One region of the Pseudomonas sp. GW823-FHT05G12 genome, then DNA from elsewhere that is predicted to be linked to it. Evidence: predicted binding sites of a transcription regulator. Region 1 holds the regulator's gene; the other holds the start of a gene.
What was found. The regulator sigma-54, encoded in region 1, starts transcription at its own class of promoters, with help from an activator protein. The targets are predictions, from matches to a motif close to ANTGGCATNNANNTTGCTNT.

Region 1 (7,818 bases):
AAAACCCTCCCCCTTTTGCTCAGCCTGAGCGCAGCACTGGGAAGCGCGAGCGCCCTCGCCCTGCCGAACGACCGTGACCAGCCTATCCGCATCCAGGCCGACAACGCTCACCTGGATGACAAGCAAGGCGTGGCCACTTACACCGGCGACGTGATCATCACTCAGGGTTCTATGATGATCAAAGGCAACACCGTGACCATTACCCGCTCCGCCTCTGGCGATATCGACGTAGTGACCTCGGTGGGCAACCTGGCCTACTTCGAGCAGCAGCAGAGCGCAGCCAAGCCGGACAAGATGAAAGGCTGGGGCGTAACCATCCAGTACCAGTCGCAGAAGGACTTGGTCATTCTCACCGACCGCGCCAAGGTCGAGAGCGAAGGCAATACCACCGAAGGCGAAAAGATCGTCTACAACACTCAGACCCAGGTGGCGACCGCCGGCCGTGGCGGCAATGTGACAACACCCCGTCAGCGCATCGACATGGTGATCCAGCCCAAGAAGAAGGCCGAGTAAATGGCAACCCTCAAAGCCCAGCACCTGGCAAAGAGCTACAAGGGGCGGCAGGTAGTACGTGATGTCAGCCTGTCTATCGACAGCGGCCAGATCGTCGGCCTGCTCGGCCCCAACGGCGCCGGCAAGACCACTTGCTTCTACATGATTGTCGGGCTGGTCCAGGCCGAACAGGGCCGCGTACTGATCGACAACCTCGATGTCAGCCACCAGCCCATGCACGGCCGCGCCCGCGCCGGAATCGGCTACCTGCCGCAGGAAGCCTCGATCTTCCGCAAGCTGTCGGTCGCCGACAACATCATGGCCATCCTCGAGACCCGCAAGGACCTCGACCGGGACGGCCGCCGCAAAGAGCTGGAAAGCCTGCTGCAGGAGTTCCACATCAGCCACATCCGGGACAACCTCGGCATGAGCCTGTCCGGTGGTGAACGCCGCCGCGTCGAAATTGCGCGCGCCCTGGCAACCGCACCCAAGTTCATCCTGCTGGACGAACCGTTCGCCGGTGTCGACCCGATTTCGGTCGGCGACATCAAGCAGATCATCCACCACCTCAAGGCCAAAGGTATCGGCGTACTGATTACCGACCACAACGTGCGTGAAACCCTGGATATCTGCGAAACCGCTTATATCGTCAACGATGGCCGACTGATCGCCGAAGGCGACGCTGAAACCATCCTGGCAAACGACCTGGTCAAAGAAGTTTACTTGGGTCACGAGTTCCGCCTCTGACCCGGCACGTGCCTGAAGTACTGGCAAACAGCCCTGAAACTGCGGGTAAAGTTGTTACGGTACTCTAGGCAAACGCTACAATTTAAGGCATAAAACTTGCTTGATCTGGCGCTCCGGCGCCCTCGTGTAGTGGATGGCGCATGCGCGCCGGCGAACAAGGTATTAAGCCCCTGCCATGAAACCATCGCTCGTCCTAAAAATGGGCCAGCAACTGACGATGACACCTCAGTTGCAACAGGCCATCCGCCTGCTCCAGCTCTCTACCCTGGACCTCCAACAGGAAATCCAGGAAGCGCTGGAGTCGAACCCGATGCTCGAACGTCAGGAAGACGGCGAAGACTTCGACAACAGCGACCCGATGGCCGACAACGCCGAGAACAAGCCGGCCGCCGAAGTTCAGGACAACAGTTTCCAGGAAAGCACCGTCAGCGCCGACAACCTGGAAGACGGAGAGTGGAGCGAGCGCATCCCCAACGAGCTCCCGGTCGATACCGCCTGGGAAGACATCTACCAGACCAGCGCCAGCAGCCTGCCGAGCAACGATGACGACGAATGGGACTTCACCACGCGCACATCGGCCGGCGAAAGCCTACAAAGCCACCTGCTGTGGCAGTTGAACCTGGCGCCGATGTCCGACACCGACCGCTTGATTGCCGTGACCCTGATCGACAGCATCAACGGCCAGGGCTACCTGGAAGACACACTCGAAGAAATCTGCGCCGGTTTCGACCCCGAGCTGGATATCGAACTGGACGAGGTCGAAGCCGTACTGCACCGCATCCAGCAGTTCGAGCCGGCTGGCGTCGGCGCCCGCAACCTGGGTGAATGCCTGTTGCTGCAACTGCGCCAGCTACCCGCTACAACTCCGTGGATGACCGAAGCCAAGCGCCTGGTCACCGATTTCATCGACCTGCTCGGCAGCCGTGACTACAGCCAGCTGATGCGGCGGATGAAAATCAAGGAAGACGAGCTGCGCCAGGTCATCGAACTAGTGCAAAGCCTTAACCCGCGCCCTGGTTCGCAGATCGAGTCCAGCGAGCCCGAGTACGTGGTGCCCGACGTCATCGTGCGCAAGGACAGCGACCGTTGGCTGGTAGAACTGAACCAGGAAGCCATCCCACGCCTGCGCGTCAACCCACAATACGCCGGCTTCGTGCGCCGTGCCGACACCAGCGCCGACAACACCTTCATGCGCAACCAGCTGCAGGAAGCGCGCTGGTTCATCAAGAGCCTGCAAAGCCGTAACGAAACCCTGATGAAGGTTGCCACGCAGATCGTCGAGCACCAACGCGGCTTCCTCGACCACGGCGACGAAGCGATGAAGCCGTTGGTACTGCATGACATTGCCGAAGCCGTAGGCATGCACGAATCGACCATCTCGCGGGTTACCACGCAGAAATACATGCACACCCCGCGTGGCATCTACGAACTGAAATACTTTTTCTCCAGCCATGTCAGCACCTCCGAAGGCGGAGAATGCTCGTCCACGGCGATCCGCGCGATCATCAAGAAACTGGTTGCGGCGGAAAATCAGAAAAAGCCATTGAGTGACAGCAAGATCGCTGGTTTACTGGAGGCACAAGGCATCCAGGTAGCCCGTCGCACCGTCGCCAAGTACCGCGAGTCCCTCGGCATCGCACCGTCGAGCGAACGCAAGCGACTGATGTAGCCCCTGAGATGTGCCACAGCGTTTTCGTGGCAGGTGCAAGACCTGCCTCTTTATGCACGGGCAACAAAGGAGAAGCTGTATGCAAGTCAATATCAGTGGACAGCATGTAGAAGTCACCCAGCCACTGCGCGATTACGTGCTTGAAAAGCTCGCCCGCGTGGAGAGTCACTTCGACAAGATCACCAACGTGCAGGTAATCATGAAAGTCGAGAAGCTTCAGCAGAAGGTCGAGGCGACCCTGCAGATTCCCGGCGGCGAAGTGGTAGCCAACGCCGAACACGAAGACATGTATGCAGCGATCGACGCCCTGGCCGACAAGCTCGACCGCCAACTGAAAAAACACAAGGAAAAACAGCAAAGCCTGCTGCAAGGTGCAGCTGCCCGCTGATCCCCCTCATCCATGATCCGACTTGAAACCATCCTGACCCCCGGCCGTTCCCTCGTGAACGTGCCGGGCGGCAGCAAGAAGCGCGCCCTGGAAAAGGTCGCCACTGTCATCGCCGACCAAGTGCCAGAACTGGAGATGCAGGACGTCTTCGAAAAACTGGTAGCCCGGGAAAAGCTCGGTTCTACCGGTTTTGGCAATGGCATCGCCATCCCGCACTGCCGGCTTGAAGGATGCTCTGCCCCAGTCAGCGCCCTGCTGCACCTGGAAGCGCCTATCGACTACGACGCCATTGATGGCGCGCCGGTGGACCTGCTGTTTGTGCTGCTGGTGCCCGAAGCGGCCACCGATGCTCACCTTGAACTTCTGCGTCAGATCGCCAGCATGCTCGATCGCAAGGAGGTCCGTGATCGACTGCGTGCGGCCACCAGCAACGAGGCCCTGTTCCAGGTTGTCCTGGACGTACAGAACGAGCACTGAACATGCGCCTGATCATCGTCAGCGGCCGGTCCGGCTCCGGCAAGAGCACCGCCCTCGATGTCCTGGAAGACAGCGGTTTCTATTGCATCGACAATCTGCCCGCCGGGCTACTGCCGCAGTTGGCGGAAAATGCACTGATCAACACCGAATTGCTGCAGCCCAAGGTGGCGGTTTCGATCGACGCGCGCAACCTGCCCAGCCACCTGATGCGTTTTCCCGAGCTGCTTGAAGAAGCCCGCGCCCGGCACATCCAGTGCGACGTGTTGTACCTGGATGCCGATGAAGAGGTCCTTCTCAAGCGTTTCTCGGAAACCCGCAGGCGGCACCCCCTGACCAACGCCAACCGCTCGCTCGCGGAAGCCATCCGCGTGGAAAGCGACTTGTTGGGGCCCATTGCCGACCTGGCCGACCTGAAGATCGACACCACCAACCTGAACCTGTACCAGTTGCGTGACTCGATCAAGCTGCGCCTGCTCAACCAGCCCGAGCCTGGCACAGCGTTTCTGGTCGAGTCGTTCGGCTTCAAGCGGGGCATGCCGGTCGACGCCGACCTGGTTTTTGACGTGCGCTGCCTGCCGAACCCCTACTGGAAACCGGAACTGCGTGAGCACTCGGGCCTCGATCAACCCGTGATCGACTACCTGGCCGCACAACCGGATGTCGAAGACATGTACAACGACATCTCCAGCTACCTGCTCAAATGGTTGCCCCGCTTCGCTGCCAGCAACCGCGCCTACGTAACCATTGCCATCGGCTGCACTGGCGGACATCACCGTTCGGTGTACATCACCGAGCGCCTTGGTCGACAGCTGCAGCAAACCCTGAAAAACGTCCAGGTCCGCCATCGCGACCTCTAGCCCAAGGATCCGCCCCAGATGCCCGCCCGCGAAATCACCATCATCAACAAGCTGGGTCTGCATGCCCGGGCGGCAGCCAAGTTCGTCGGTGTGGCCGGCCGCTTCCCCTGCCAGGTACGGGTGGGTCGCGCCCCGGACAAGCTGGTGGATGGCAAGAGCATCATGGCGGTGATGATGCTGGCCGCAGGCAAAGGCACCCAGGTGCACCTGCATACCGAGGGCGAACAGGACAGCGACGCCATGGACGCACTGGTCGAGCTGATCAACAATTTCTTTGACGAAGGCGAATAGGCCTCGCAAACCTGCGCTTGCACCAGGTCAGGACATCGCGGTATCCATCACCATCATCAGACAGAAGCCTGTACACAGCCCAAGGCTGGCCAGACGATGATGGCCGTTGCTGCGCGATTCGGGGATGATTTCCTGGGTGACCACCAGCAACATCGCCCCCGCTGCACAGGCCAGCCCCAGCGGCAGCAGCAGTTCGGCAACATTTACCAGCCAGGCACAGATCAACGCCGCCAGCGGCTCGACCAAGCCTGAGGCTGCGCCGATCAGGAAGGCCTTGAAGCGCGGCATGCCCGCCCCTGCCAGCACCAGCGCGATCACCAGCCCCTCAGGCACATCCTGCAAGGCAATGCCCATGGCCAGGCTGTCGGCGTCGGCCATGCCACCCCCGGCCGACACACCAATGGCCATACCTTCGGGGATGTTGTGGGCAATGATGGCAATCACGAACAGCCAGATGCGCGCTGCAATCACCGGTTGGTTTGCTGTGCCCACCAACGCCTCCGGCGAAGCCCAGGATACCTTGAGGTCGACCAGGAACAGGCACAACGCCCCGAACATCAGGCCAAAACTGACCAGGCCACCTGCCCCCCAAGGGCTGAAGCCAATAGACTGAGCCGCCGCCAGGCCCGGCATGATCAGGGAAAACGCGGTGGCCGCCAGCATCACGCCAGCACCGAAGCCCAACAGCGTATCCGCCAGCGCCACCGGCATATTGCGAATGACCAGTACCGGTACTGCGCCCAGTGCCGTACCCAGTGCGCATAAAGCACCGCCCTCCAGGGCGCGCAGCATGCGCGGGTCGAGGTCTAGCCAGGCGAGGCCGCGCGCCACCAATAACGCGGCGCCAGCCAGCAAAAGCAAAGTCCCAAGCGCCAGGCGGAACAGGCGCACACTGCTGACAGACATCACCTCAGAGCGCATACCGGTCCGACTCACTTCAGGGCTTCAAGGTAACGACGTTCAACTTCCACCCAGTCAATGACGTTGTAGAAGGCACCGATGTATTCCGGACGACGGTTCTGGTACTTGAGGTAGTACGCGTGCTCCCACACGTCCAGGCCCAGGATCGGCGCATTGCCGTGCATCAGCGGGCTGTCCTGGTTGCCGCTACTCTCCACCATCAAGGTTTTTTGCGGCGTCACGCTGAGCCAGGCCCAACCGCTGCCGAAGCGGGTCAACGCGGCTTTGGTGAAAGCCTCCTTGAAAGCCTCGAAGCCGCCAAGTTGTGCAGTGACGGCTTGCGCCAGCTGGCCCACAGGCTCGCCACCGCCCCGAGGTGACATGACAGTCCAGAACAGGCTGTGGTTGGCGTGACCGCCGCCGTGGTTGGTCACGGCACCACGCAGGTTCTCCGGCAGTTGCTTGACGGCAGCGACCAGTTTTTCCACCGGCCATTCGGCCCACTCGGTACCTTCGAGGGCGGCGTTGAGGCCGTTCACGTAGGTCTGGTGATGCTTGGTATGGTGGATTTCCATTGTCTGGGCATCAATGTGTGGTTCCAGCGCATCGTAGGCGTATGGCAATGCAGGCAAGGTATGGGGCATGTCAGTGAATTCCGTAGGCATGGTTTCTGGGTGCCACATCCGGCAGGGCAGCGAGCTCGCTGGCCCCGGCGCTGTGGCGGTTGAGCAAGCGCTCGGTACGCGGGTACTGGCCATACTCGGCAATGAAACTCAGCAGCTCGGTGTAAGTGCGCGCACTGTGACGCAAGGCTGCATCACGCAGCCCCTGAGGCAGGCGCGCTTCCTGGCAGGCCTGCAGCAGTCGCTGGTGAGCAGCGCACAGGTAGTCGGCGCTTTCATGCGGCTGGTCAAGGCGCAGGTGCAGGTCAGCCAGGTTGTGGTGGGCGATGACGAATGCAGCCACCGCTTCGTCCACGTCATGCCAGCGCTCGAACAGCACCTGGGCCAACGCCAAGGCTTGCAGGTAGTGTTCCCGGGCGTCCACCAGTTCGCCTTGTTCGAATAGGCGGTTGGCGGTTTCCGTGGTGCGTTTCCAGTGCTGCATGGTTGTCTCCTGGGCGGTGACGCAGTGTCAGATGCCGCCGGCGGTGAGTTTTTCCGGGTCCAGCAGCGCTTCAAGCTGGTCGCGGGACAGGTCGGTGTGCTCCAGCGCCACATCGATGATTGGACGACCCTGCTTGTAGGCGGTCTTGGCGATTTCGGCGGCCTTGAGGTAGCCGATGATCGGATTCAACGCCGTGACCAGAATCGGGTTGCGCGCGAGGGCTTCCTTGAGTTTGTCTTCGTTGACCTTGAAGCTGGCGATGGCTTTGTCGGCCAGCAAGCGGCTGACATTGGCCATCAGCTCGAAGCTTTCCAGCAGGTTGCGAGCGATCACCGGCAGCATCACGTTCAGCTCGAAGTTACCGGCTTGGCCTGCGACGGCGATGGTCGCGTCGTTGCCAATCACTTGGGCGGCGACCATGGCAGTGGCCTCCGGGATCACCGGGTTGACCTTGCCTGGCATGATCGAAGAGCCCGGCTGCAGAGCTTGCAGCTCGATTTCGCCCAGACCGGCCAGCGGGCCGGAGTTCATCCAGCGCAGATCGTTGGCGATTTTCATCAACGCCACAGCGGTGGTCTTGAGCTGGCCCGACAAAGCCACGGCAGTGTCCTGCGAGCCGATCAGGGCGAACAGGTTCTGGCCGGGCGTGAACTCGACCTTGGTCAGGCCACTGAGCTGGCGAGCGAAACCGACAGCGAACTGCGGATGGGCATTGATGCCGGTACCCACGGCGGTTCCGCCCTGGGCCAGCGCCTGCAAGTGCGGCAGTATCCCTTCGATGTGCGCCTTGGCAGCATTGATCTGCGCAGCCCAGCCATCCAGCACCTGGCTCATGCGCACGGGCATCGCGTCCATCAGGTGAGTACGGCCGGTCTTCACGAATTGATGTA
Region 2 (7,818 bases), 2.5 Mb from region 1:
TTTTTATTTCTGCATCATGCGATCGTCTCCGCCCCTCTGCAACAAGGGGCTAGCTGCGCCACTCTTCTTCCCGCAGCGTCAGCACCTCAAACCCGTCCTCGGTCCCCGGCCGTGCCTTGAGCGTATCGACGATGAACGCCTCGGCGCGGTCGTTGATCTGCATCGTGGTCACATCGGGGCGGATGAAGCTGTCGAGTTTGGCAAACACCTGGGTCAGCAACTGACCGGCGCGGCGCGTCAGTCGAGTTGGGCGGGGGGCTTGAGGATCACCTGGGACATGGGGGGAGGGCAGTTGCTCATGCTGGAAATTGCCCCAGCAAAGCGCCTGGGAGCGTGAGGTTGCCACCGCATGGTGCGTAACCTGTGCAGGCCTCTTCGCGGGCACGCCCGCTCCTACAGGTACTGCGCCGCCCTCAGGCCTTGCGATATCCCTGTGGGAGCGGGCATGCCCGCGAAAGGGCCGGTATAGCTGGCCCATAAATTGCTGATCTACTCTCACCCCGGGCTGTCAACGTCGACAGCCCTCACCACTTCACGACAAAGGCGCCGTGTTGCCCCGCTTGCATCAGCATGCAGGGCAGCCGGCGCCTTTTTGCGTTTTCCACAGGAGCCCGCCCATGGCCAACAGCGAAGTACGCAGCGTCTGCCCCTACTGCGGCGTGGGCTGCGGCATCGTCATGAGCGTTGCCGATGGCAAGGTCGGCAAGATCAGCGGCGACAAGCTGCACCCGAGCAACTTTGGCCGCCTATGCACCAAAGGCCTCACCGCACACCAGCCACTGAGTGCCAGCGGGCGCATGGCCGACGCCTACCTGCGCCAGCAACGCAGCCAGCCGCCAGTGCGCACCAGCATGGACCTAGCCATCGCTGCCACTGCCGAGCGTCTGCGCAGCATCATCGACCAGCACGGCCCGGATGCCGTGGCGCTGTACGTGTCCGGGCAAATGTCGCTGGAGGCTCAGTACCTGGCCAACAAGTTGGCCAAGGGCTTTATCCGTACGCGCCACATCGAGTCCAACTCGCGCCTGTGCATGGCCAGCGCCAGCAGTGGCTACAAGCTGTCGCTTGGCGCCGATGGCCCACCTGGCAGTTACCAGGACTTCGAGCACGCCGACGTATTTCTGGTGATCGGCGCCAACATGGCCGACTGCCACCCGATCTTGTTCCTGCGCCTGCTTGATCGGGTCAAGGCCGGTGCGAAGCTGATCGTCGTCGACCCACGGCGCAGCGCCACCGCCGACAAGGCCGACCTGTTTCTGCAGGTGCGCCCCGGCAGTGACATGGCCTTGCTCAACGGCCTTTTGCACCTGCTGCATCGCAACGGCCACACCAACCCCGATTTCATCGCCCGCCACACTGAAGGCTGGGACGAACTGCCGGCCTTCCTCGACGACTATACCCCCGAGCGCGTCGCCGCCATCACCGGGCTGGCCGAGGCCGATATCATCAAGGCCGCCGAATGGATCGGCAGCGCCAACAACTGGATGAGCTGCTGGACCATGGGCTTGAACCAGAGCATACACGGCACCTGGCACAGCAACGCCATCTGTAACCTGCACTTGGCCACGGGTGCCATCTGCCGCTCCGGTAGCGGCCCGTTCTCGCTGACCGGCCAGCCCAATGCCATGGGCGGCCGCGACATGGGCTACATGGGCCCCGGCTTGCCAGGCCAGCGCTCAGCGTTGGTGGAAGATGACCGCGCGTTCGTCGAACGGCAGTGGCAACTGCCACCCGGCAGCCTGCGCAGCGAGGGCGGCGAGGGTACGGTGGCGCTGTTCGGGCAGATGAAAGCCGGTGAAGTGAAAGCCTGCTGGGTCATCTGCAGCAACCCGGTAGCCAGTGTCGCCAACCGCCAGCAAGTGATCGACGGCCTGCGCAAGGCCGAACTGGTCATTACCCAGGACGCCTTCCTCGACACCGAAACCAACCGCTACGCCGACATCCTGCTGCCGGCCGCGCTGTGGGCCGAAGGCGAGGGTGTGATGATCAACAGCGAGCGCAACCTGACCCTGATGCCACGCGCTGTCGAGCCCCCCGGGCAAAGTCTGCCGGACTGGCAGATCATTGCCCGCGTAGCGTGCGCCATGGGCTATGCCGACGCCTTCGACTACCCCAATGCCGAAGCGGTGTATGAGGAAATACGCCGCTTCCACAACCCTGTTACCGGTTATGACCTGCGCGGTATCGGCTATGCCGAATTGCGTACGCAGCCGCGCCAGTGGCCCTGTGCACCGGGAAGCGAACAGCATCGCAGCCCGCTGCGCTACCTCAACGACGGCAGCAGCCAGGCGCTACTGCTCGATGCCCGGGGTAGGCGGCCGGCACTGGCCTTCCCCACCGCCAGCGGCAAGGCGCGCTTCTTTGCCCGGCCCTGGTTGCCGGCAGCGGAAGTGCCGGACGATGACTACCCCATGGTGCTGAATACTGGGCGTGTGCAGCACCAGTGGCACACGTTGACCAAGACCGGCAAGGTGCCGGCGCTGAACAAACTGGAGCCCGGCCCCTACCTTGAGATTCACCCCGAGGATGCCGCCCGGCTGGGTGTCGCTGAAAAGGACCTGGTGGCCGTTCGCTCGCGCCGGGGGCAGGCCGTGTTGCCGGCGCGCATCAGTGACCGGGTCATGCCGGGCAACTGCTTTGCGCCGTTTCACTGGAACGACCTGATCGGCGAGCAATTGGCGATCAATGCCGCGACCTGCGATGCGGTCGACCCGCTGTCGCTGCAGCCTGCCTTCAAACACTGTGCCGTAGCCCTGGAGCGGGTCGCAGGCGAGCGCATCGACGCCCTTGATCTGAACACTGCCACTGTAGAGCCTGTCCGCATGCCGACCGCCACCCTGTCCCGTCTGCTTGGCCTGCACACTTTGCCGGTTCCGGTGCTGGCCGAAGAAGAGCGTCATTACCTGCAAGGTTTCCTGCTGGGCCTGGACCAGGCCCGCGCCGAGGGCGTACCCCGCCTGCCGGCCAGTGCGCCGCTGGCTGCCAGCCGTCGTTTGTTTGTCGACGGCTTGCTGGCCGGGCTGTTCGCCCAGCCTGCAACTGCACCCATCGCGGCACAGGCCGCGCCATGGCATCAGGTGCTGTGGGCCTCGCAGACCGGCAATGGTGAGCAGCTGGCGGAACGCTGTGCCGCGCGCCTGCGCGGTGCCGGTCTGAACGTGCAACTCAGCTGCCTGGAGGCGGTCAGCCCAAGCCAGCTGCAGGGTGCTGCCAGTGTGGTGTTGATCGCCAGCACCTTTGGCGATGGCGACGCGCCCGACAGCGGCGCGGCCTTCTGGCAGGCTTTGCAGGGCGAGGAGGGCGCTCACTGCGCCGGGCTGCCCTATGCCGTACTGGCCCTGGGCGACTCCAGTTACGACCAGTTCTGCGGTTTTGGCCGCAAGCTCGACCAGCGCCTGGCCGAGCTGGGAGGGCATCGCCTGCTGCCGCGGGTGGACTGCGAGCCAGACTTCGACGAAGCCTTTACCGGCTGGCTCGAAGCGTTATTGCCTGCACTGGGCACTGCCACAGCGCCGCCTCCGGCGAGTGAACCTGCACCCGTATCGACCTTCAGCAAGCAGCAACCCTGGATGGCCACCGTACTGGAAAACCGCCTGCTCAATGGCCCCGGCGCCAGCAAGGAAACCCGTCAGCTGGTCTTCGATCTGGGCGGCAGCGGCTTCAGTTACGCTGCCGGCGATGCCCTGGGCGTATGGCCGCGCAACTGCCCGGCCCTGGTAGAAGAGCTGCTGACACTGATGCAGCTCGATGGCCAGGCTATGGTCGAGCTTAAAGGTCATAGCGCCATGCCATTGGCCGAAGCCCTGCAAACACACCTGGAAATTGCCAAGGTCACTGCGCAACAACTGCAGGCATTTGCCAGCAACGCGCCTGACCTGCAGCGCTTGCTGCAGCCTGAATGCAAGGCCGAGCTGCAAGATTGGCTGTGGGGCCGGCAGTTGGTCGATGTGCTGCGCGCCTTCCCCCAGCAGTTGTCGCTGGCCAGCTGGCTGGAATTGCTCAAGCCATTGCAGCCGCGGCTCTATTCGATCAGCTCCAGCCCGCTGGCGCACCCAGGCCAGGTGCATCTGACGGTATCGACGGTGCGTTATGGCGAACGTAAAGGCGTGTGCTCAAGCTTTCTTGCCGACCGTGCGCAGGTGCAAAAGGTGGCGATCTTCCCGCAGGTGTCGAAGCACTTTCGCTTGCCCGAGGACGACAGCGTGCCGGTGATCATGGTGGGCCCTGGTACCGGCATTGCACCGTTCCGTGCGTTCCTCGAGGAGCGAGAGGCACGGGGCGCAAAAGGCGACAACTGGCTGTTCTTCGGCGAGCAGTATGCAGCGACCGATTTCTATTACCAGGAGCAGTTGCAGGCCTGGCAAGCGGCGGGGCATCTGCGGCTGGACACGGCGTTCTCGCGGGACCAGGTCGAGAAGATCTATGTGCAGCAGCGCATGCTCGAGCAGGGTGCGCTGTTGTGGCAATGGCTGGAGGCGGGGGCGTATTTCTATGTGTGTGGCGATGCGCAGCGCATGGCCAGGGATGTGGATGCGGCGTTGCGGGTGATCGTCGCCGAGCATGGCCGGATGGATGCGGCGGCGGCTGCGGCTTATGTCGAAGGCTTGAGCAAGGCCAGGCGTTATCGGCGCGATGTGTACTGAAGTGCTCCAAGATGGGGTGTTGTGCACCTTGAATGTGCATTGGCTGGGCGGGCCCAGCGCAAGTGTAGGAGCGGGTTTACCCGCGAAGAGGCCGACACAGGCAACCCACGCAACCCAGGCAACCCAATTGGCACGCTCCCTGCTTAACCTCGGATACAACAAAGCCCACTGATCAACGGCGATCAACCGGGCCCCCTACCGTGATGAATACAGGCAAAGGCGCCTGGAGCTTCGGCTCCAGGCGCTTTTTTTTTGATCGAGGATCGGCTTATGAAGGCAACAGCGAGCAGCGGGCAACGAGAGCGACTGGTCATCGTCGGCAACGGCATGGTCGGCCACCATTGCGTCGAACAACTGGTCAGTCGCGGCGCCCTGCAGCGCTTCGAGGTGCGGGTATTCGGCGAAGAGCGCCAACGCGCGTATGACCGCGTGCACCTGTCCGAATACTTCGGCGGCAGCTGTGCCGAAACCCTGGCCCTGTGTGAGCACGATTTCTACGAGGCCAATGGCGTGCACCTGCACCTGGGTGAGGCCGTGCTGGAGATCGACCGCGAGCGCCGCGAAGTCGTCACTGCCGAAAGTCGCTATGGCTACGACCAACTGGTGCTGGCCACCGGCTCCTATCCCTTCGTGCCGCCGATCGAAGGCTCCAGCGGCAATGCCCGTCTGGTCTACCGCACCCTGGACGACCTCGATGGCATTCGTGCTGCCGCAGCCGGTGCCCGCCGAGGGGTGGTGGTCGGCGGTGGCCTGCTTGGCCTGGAAGCGGCCAACGCCCTCAAGTCGCTGGGGCTGGAAGCCCACGTGGTGGAATTCGCCCCACGGCTGATGCCGGTACAGCTGGACGGCGAGGGCGGTGCCGCGTTGAAGGCGCAGATCGAAGCACTGGGTGTGGGGGTGCACCTGTCACGCGCCACCCAGTCGGTCAGTGCCGGTGAAACCTACCGCTACCGCATGAACTTCGACGGCGGTGAGCACCTGGAAACCGACCTGATCGTGTTCTCCGCCGGTATCCGCCCACAGGATGCACTGGGCCGGGGTTGCGGCCTGGACATCGCCGCGCGCGGTGGCGTGGTCATCGACAACCACTGCCGCAGCAGCGACCCACGCATCTTCGCCATCGGCGAGTGCGCCTCGTGGAACGGCAGCGTGTTCGGCCTGGTCGCCCCGGGCTACAGCATGGCGCGCAACCTGGCCGGGCTGCTGATGGGCGAGGCGGCAGTGGCGTTTACCGGCGCCGATATGTCGACCAAGCTCAAGCTGCTGGGTGTGGATGTCGGTTCGATCGGCGATGCCCACGGTGCCACGCCGGGCGCGCGCAGCTATCGCTTCATCGATGAAGCCAACAGCGCTTACCGCCGTTTGGTGGTGGATGCCAGCGGCAAGCACGTGCTCGGCGCGGTGCTGGTCGGCGACAACAGCTATTACGACACCCTGTTGCAGTACGCCCAGAACGGCATCGCCCTGCCGGCCGACCCGGCAGCGCTGATCTTGCCGCAAGGCGGTGGTGCGCCGGCCCTGGGCGCCGATGCGCTGCCCGACAGTGCGACCATCTGCTCCTGCCACAACGTCAGCAAGGGTGCGGTGTGCGCCGCGATCGACAGTGGCTGCAGTGACCTCGCTGCGGTCAAGGGCTGCACCAAGGCCGCGACCGGCTGCGGTGGTTGCGCGGCCCTGCTCAAGCAAGTCTTCGAGCACGAGCTGACGGCCCGCGGTGTGGCGGTGGACAAGAGCCTGTGCGAGCACTTTGCCTACACCCGGCAGGAGCTGTACGGGTTGGTGCGGGTGGAGGGTATCCGCACCTTCAGCGAACTGCTCGAACGCCATGGCAAGGGCCATCTGGGTTGTGACATCTGCAAGCCGGCGGTGGGCAACATTCTCGCCTCGTGCTGGAACCAGCCGATCATGGACCCGGCGTTGGTGCCGCTGCAGGACACCAACGACACCTTCATGGCCAACATGCAGAAAAACGGCACCTATTCGGTGGTGCCGCGCATTCCCGGTGGTGAAATAACCCCCGACAAACTCATCGTCATCGGCCAGGTGGCCAAGAAATACGACCTGTACACCAAGATCACCGGTGGCCAGCGCATCGACCTGTTCGGCGCCCAGTTGCACGAGCTGCCGCTGATCTGGGGCGAACTGATCGAGGCCGGTTTCGAAACCGGCCACGCCTACGGCAAGTCGACCCGCACGGTGAAGTCGTGCGTGGGCAGCACCTGGTGCCGTTACGGCGTGCAGGACAGTGTCGCCATGGCCCTGCGCCTGGAAGATCGCTACAAGGGCCTGCGCAGCCCCCACAAGCTCAAGTTCGCGGTATCGGGTTGCACCCGTGAATGCGCCGAGGCGCAGAGCAAGGATATCGGCGTTATCGCCACCGACAAGGGCTGGAACCTGTACGTGTGCGGCAACGGCGGCATGCGCCCGCGGCATGCCGAGTTGTTCGCCACCGACCTGGACGACGAAACCCTGGTACGCCTGATCGACCGCGTGCTGATGTTCTACATCCGCACGGCCGACAAGCTGCAGCGCACCTCAGTGTGGCGTGAAAACCTGGAAGGCGGGCTGGACTACCTGAAGCAGGTGATCATCGACGACAGCCTGGGCCTGGCCAACGAGCTGGAAGCGCAGATGCAGCATGTGGTCGACCAGTATGAATGCGAATGGGCCAATGCCCTCAACGACCCCGAGAAGCTCAAGCGCTTCCGTACCTTCGTCAACGACCGACGCGCCGACCCGGACGTGCACTTCGTGCGCGAACGCGAACAACGCCGGCCCGCTGCACCGCTGCACCTGATCCCAACTGTCGAGGAGGCTGTCTGATGAACCTGGCCAATGTTGCTGTGAACACGCAAGAAAACTGGCAGACGGTGTGCCAGGCGCAAGACCTGGTGGCCGATTCCGGGGTCGTGGTTTGGCTCGATGGGGCCCAGGTGGCGTTGTTCTACCTGCCGGGGCAGGCGCAGCCGTTATACGCGGTGGACAACCGTGACCCGCGCTCCGGCGCCAATATCATCGGCCGTGGGCTGGTGGGCAGTGTGCAGGGCGAGCTGGTGGTGGCGGCGCCGTTGTACAAGCAGCATTTCAGCCTGCTGAGTGGGGAGTGCCTGGAGGATGCCGGGCAGAGGTTGCGGGTGTGGCCGGTGCGGTTGAAGGGGGAGGCGGTGGAGCTGGC

Region 2: a site for sigma-54 is predicted at 4,770-4,789, ahead of nirB (nitrite reductase large subunit NirB). Genes of this name have one in related genera too.

What each region holds. Positions count from the first base shown of each region.
Region 1 covers NZ_CM179501.1:1,141,212-1,149,029, reverse strand. The annotation lists gene lptA (lipopolysaccharide transport periplasmic protein LptA) at 1-513, shown strand, start outside; gene lptC (LPS export ABC transporter periplasmic protein LptC) at 1-2, shown strand, start outside; gene lptB (LPS export ABC transporter ATP-binding protein) at 514-1,239, shown strand; gene AC3RCM_RS05245 (RNA polymerase factor sigma-54) at 1,415-2,908, shown strand; gene hpf (ribosome hibernation-promoting factor, HPF/YfiA family) at 2,988-3,296, shown strand; gene ptsN (PTS IIA-like nitrogen regulatory protein PtsN) at 3,309-3,773, shown strand; gene rapZ (RNase adapter RapZ) at 3,776-4,630, shown strand; gene AC3RCM_RS05225 (HPr family phosphocarrier protein) at 4,649-4,921, shown strand; gene AC3RCM_RS05220 (ZIP family metal transporter) at 4,949-5,842, opposite strand; gene AC3RCM_RS05215 (superoxide dismutase) at 5,854-6,465, opposite strand; gene AC3RCM_RS05210 (DUF2753 family protein) at 6,467-6,928, opposite strand; gene AC3RCM_RS05205 (class II fumarate hydratase) at 6,956-7,818, opposite strand, start outside.
Region 2 covers NZ_CM179501.1:4,642,751-4,650,568, reverse strand. The annotation lists partial or broken gene AC3RCM_RS21205 (type I methionyl aminopeptidase) at 98-279, opposite strand; gene AC3RCM_RS21200 (bifunctional nitrate reductase/sulfite reductase flavoprotein subunit alpha) at 618-4,643, shown strand; gene nirB (nitrite reductase large subunit NirB) at 4,914-7,466, shown strand; gene nirD (nitrite reductase small subunit NirD) at 7,466-7,818, shown strand, end outside.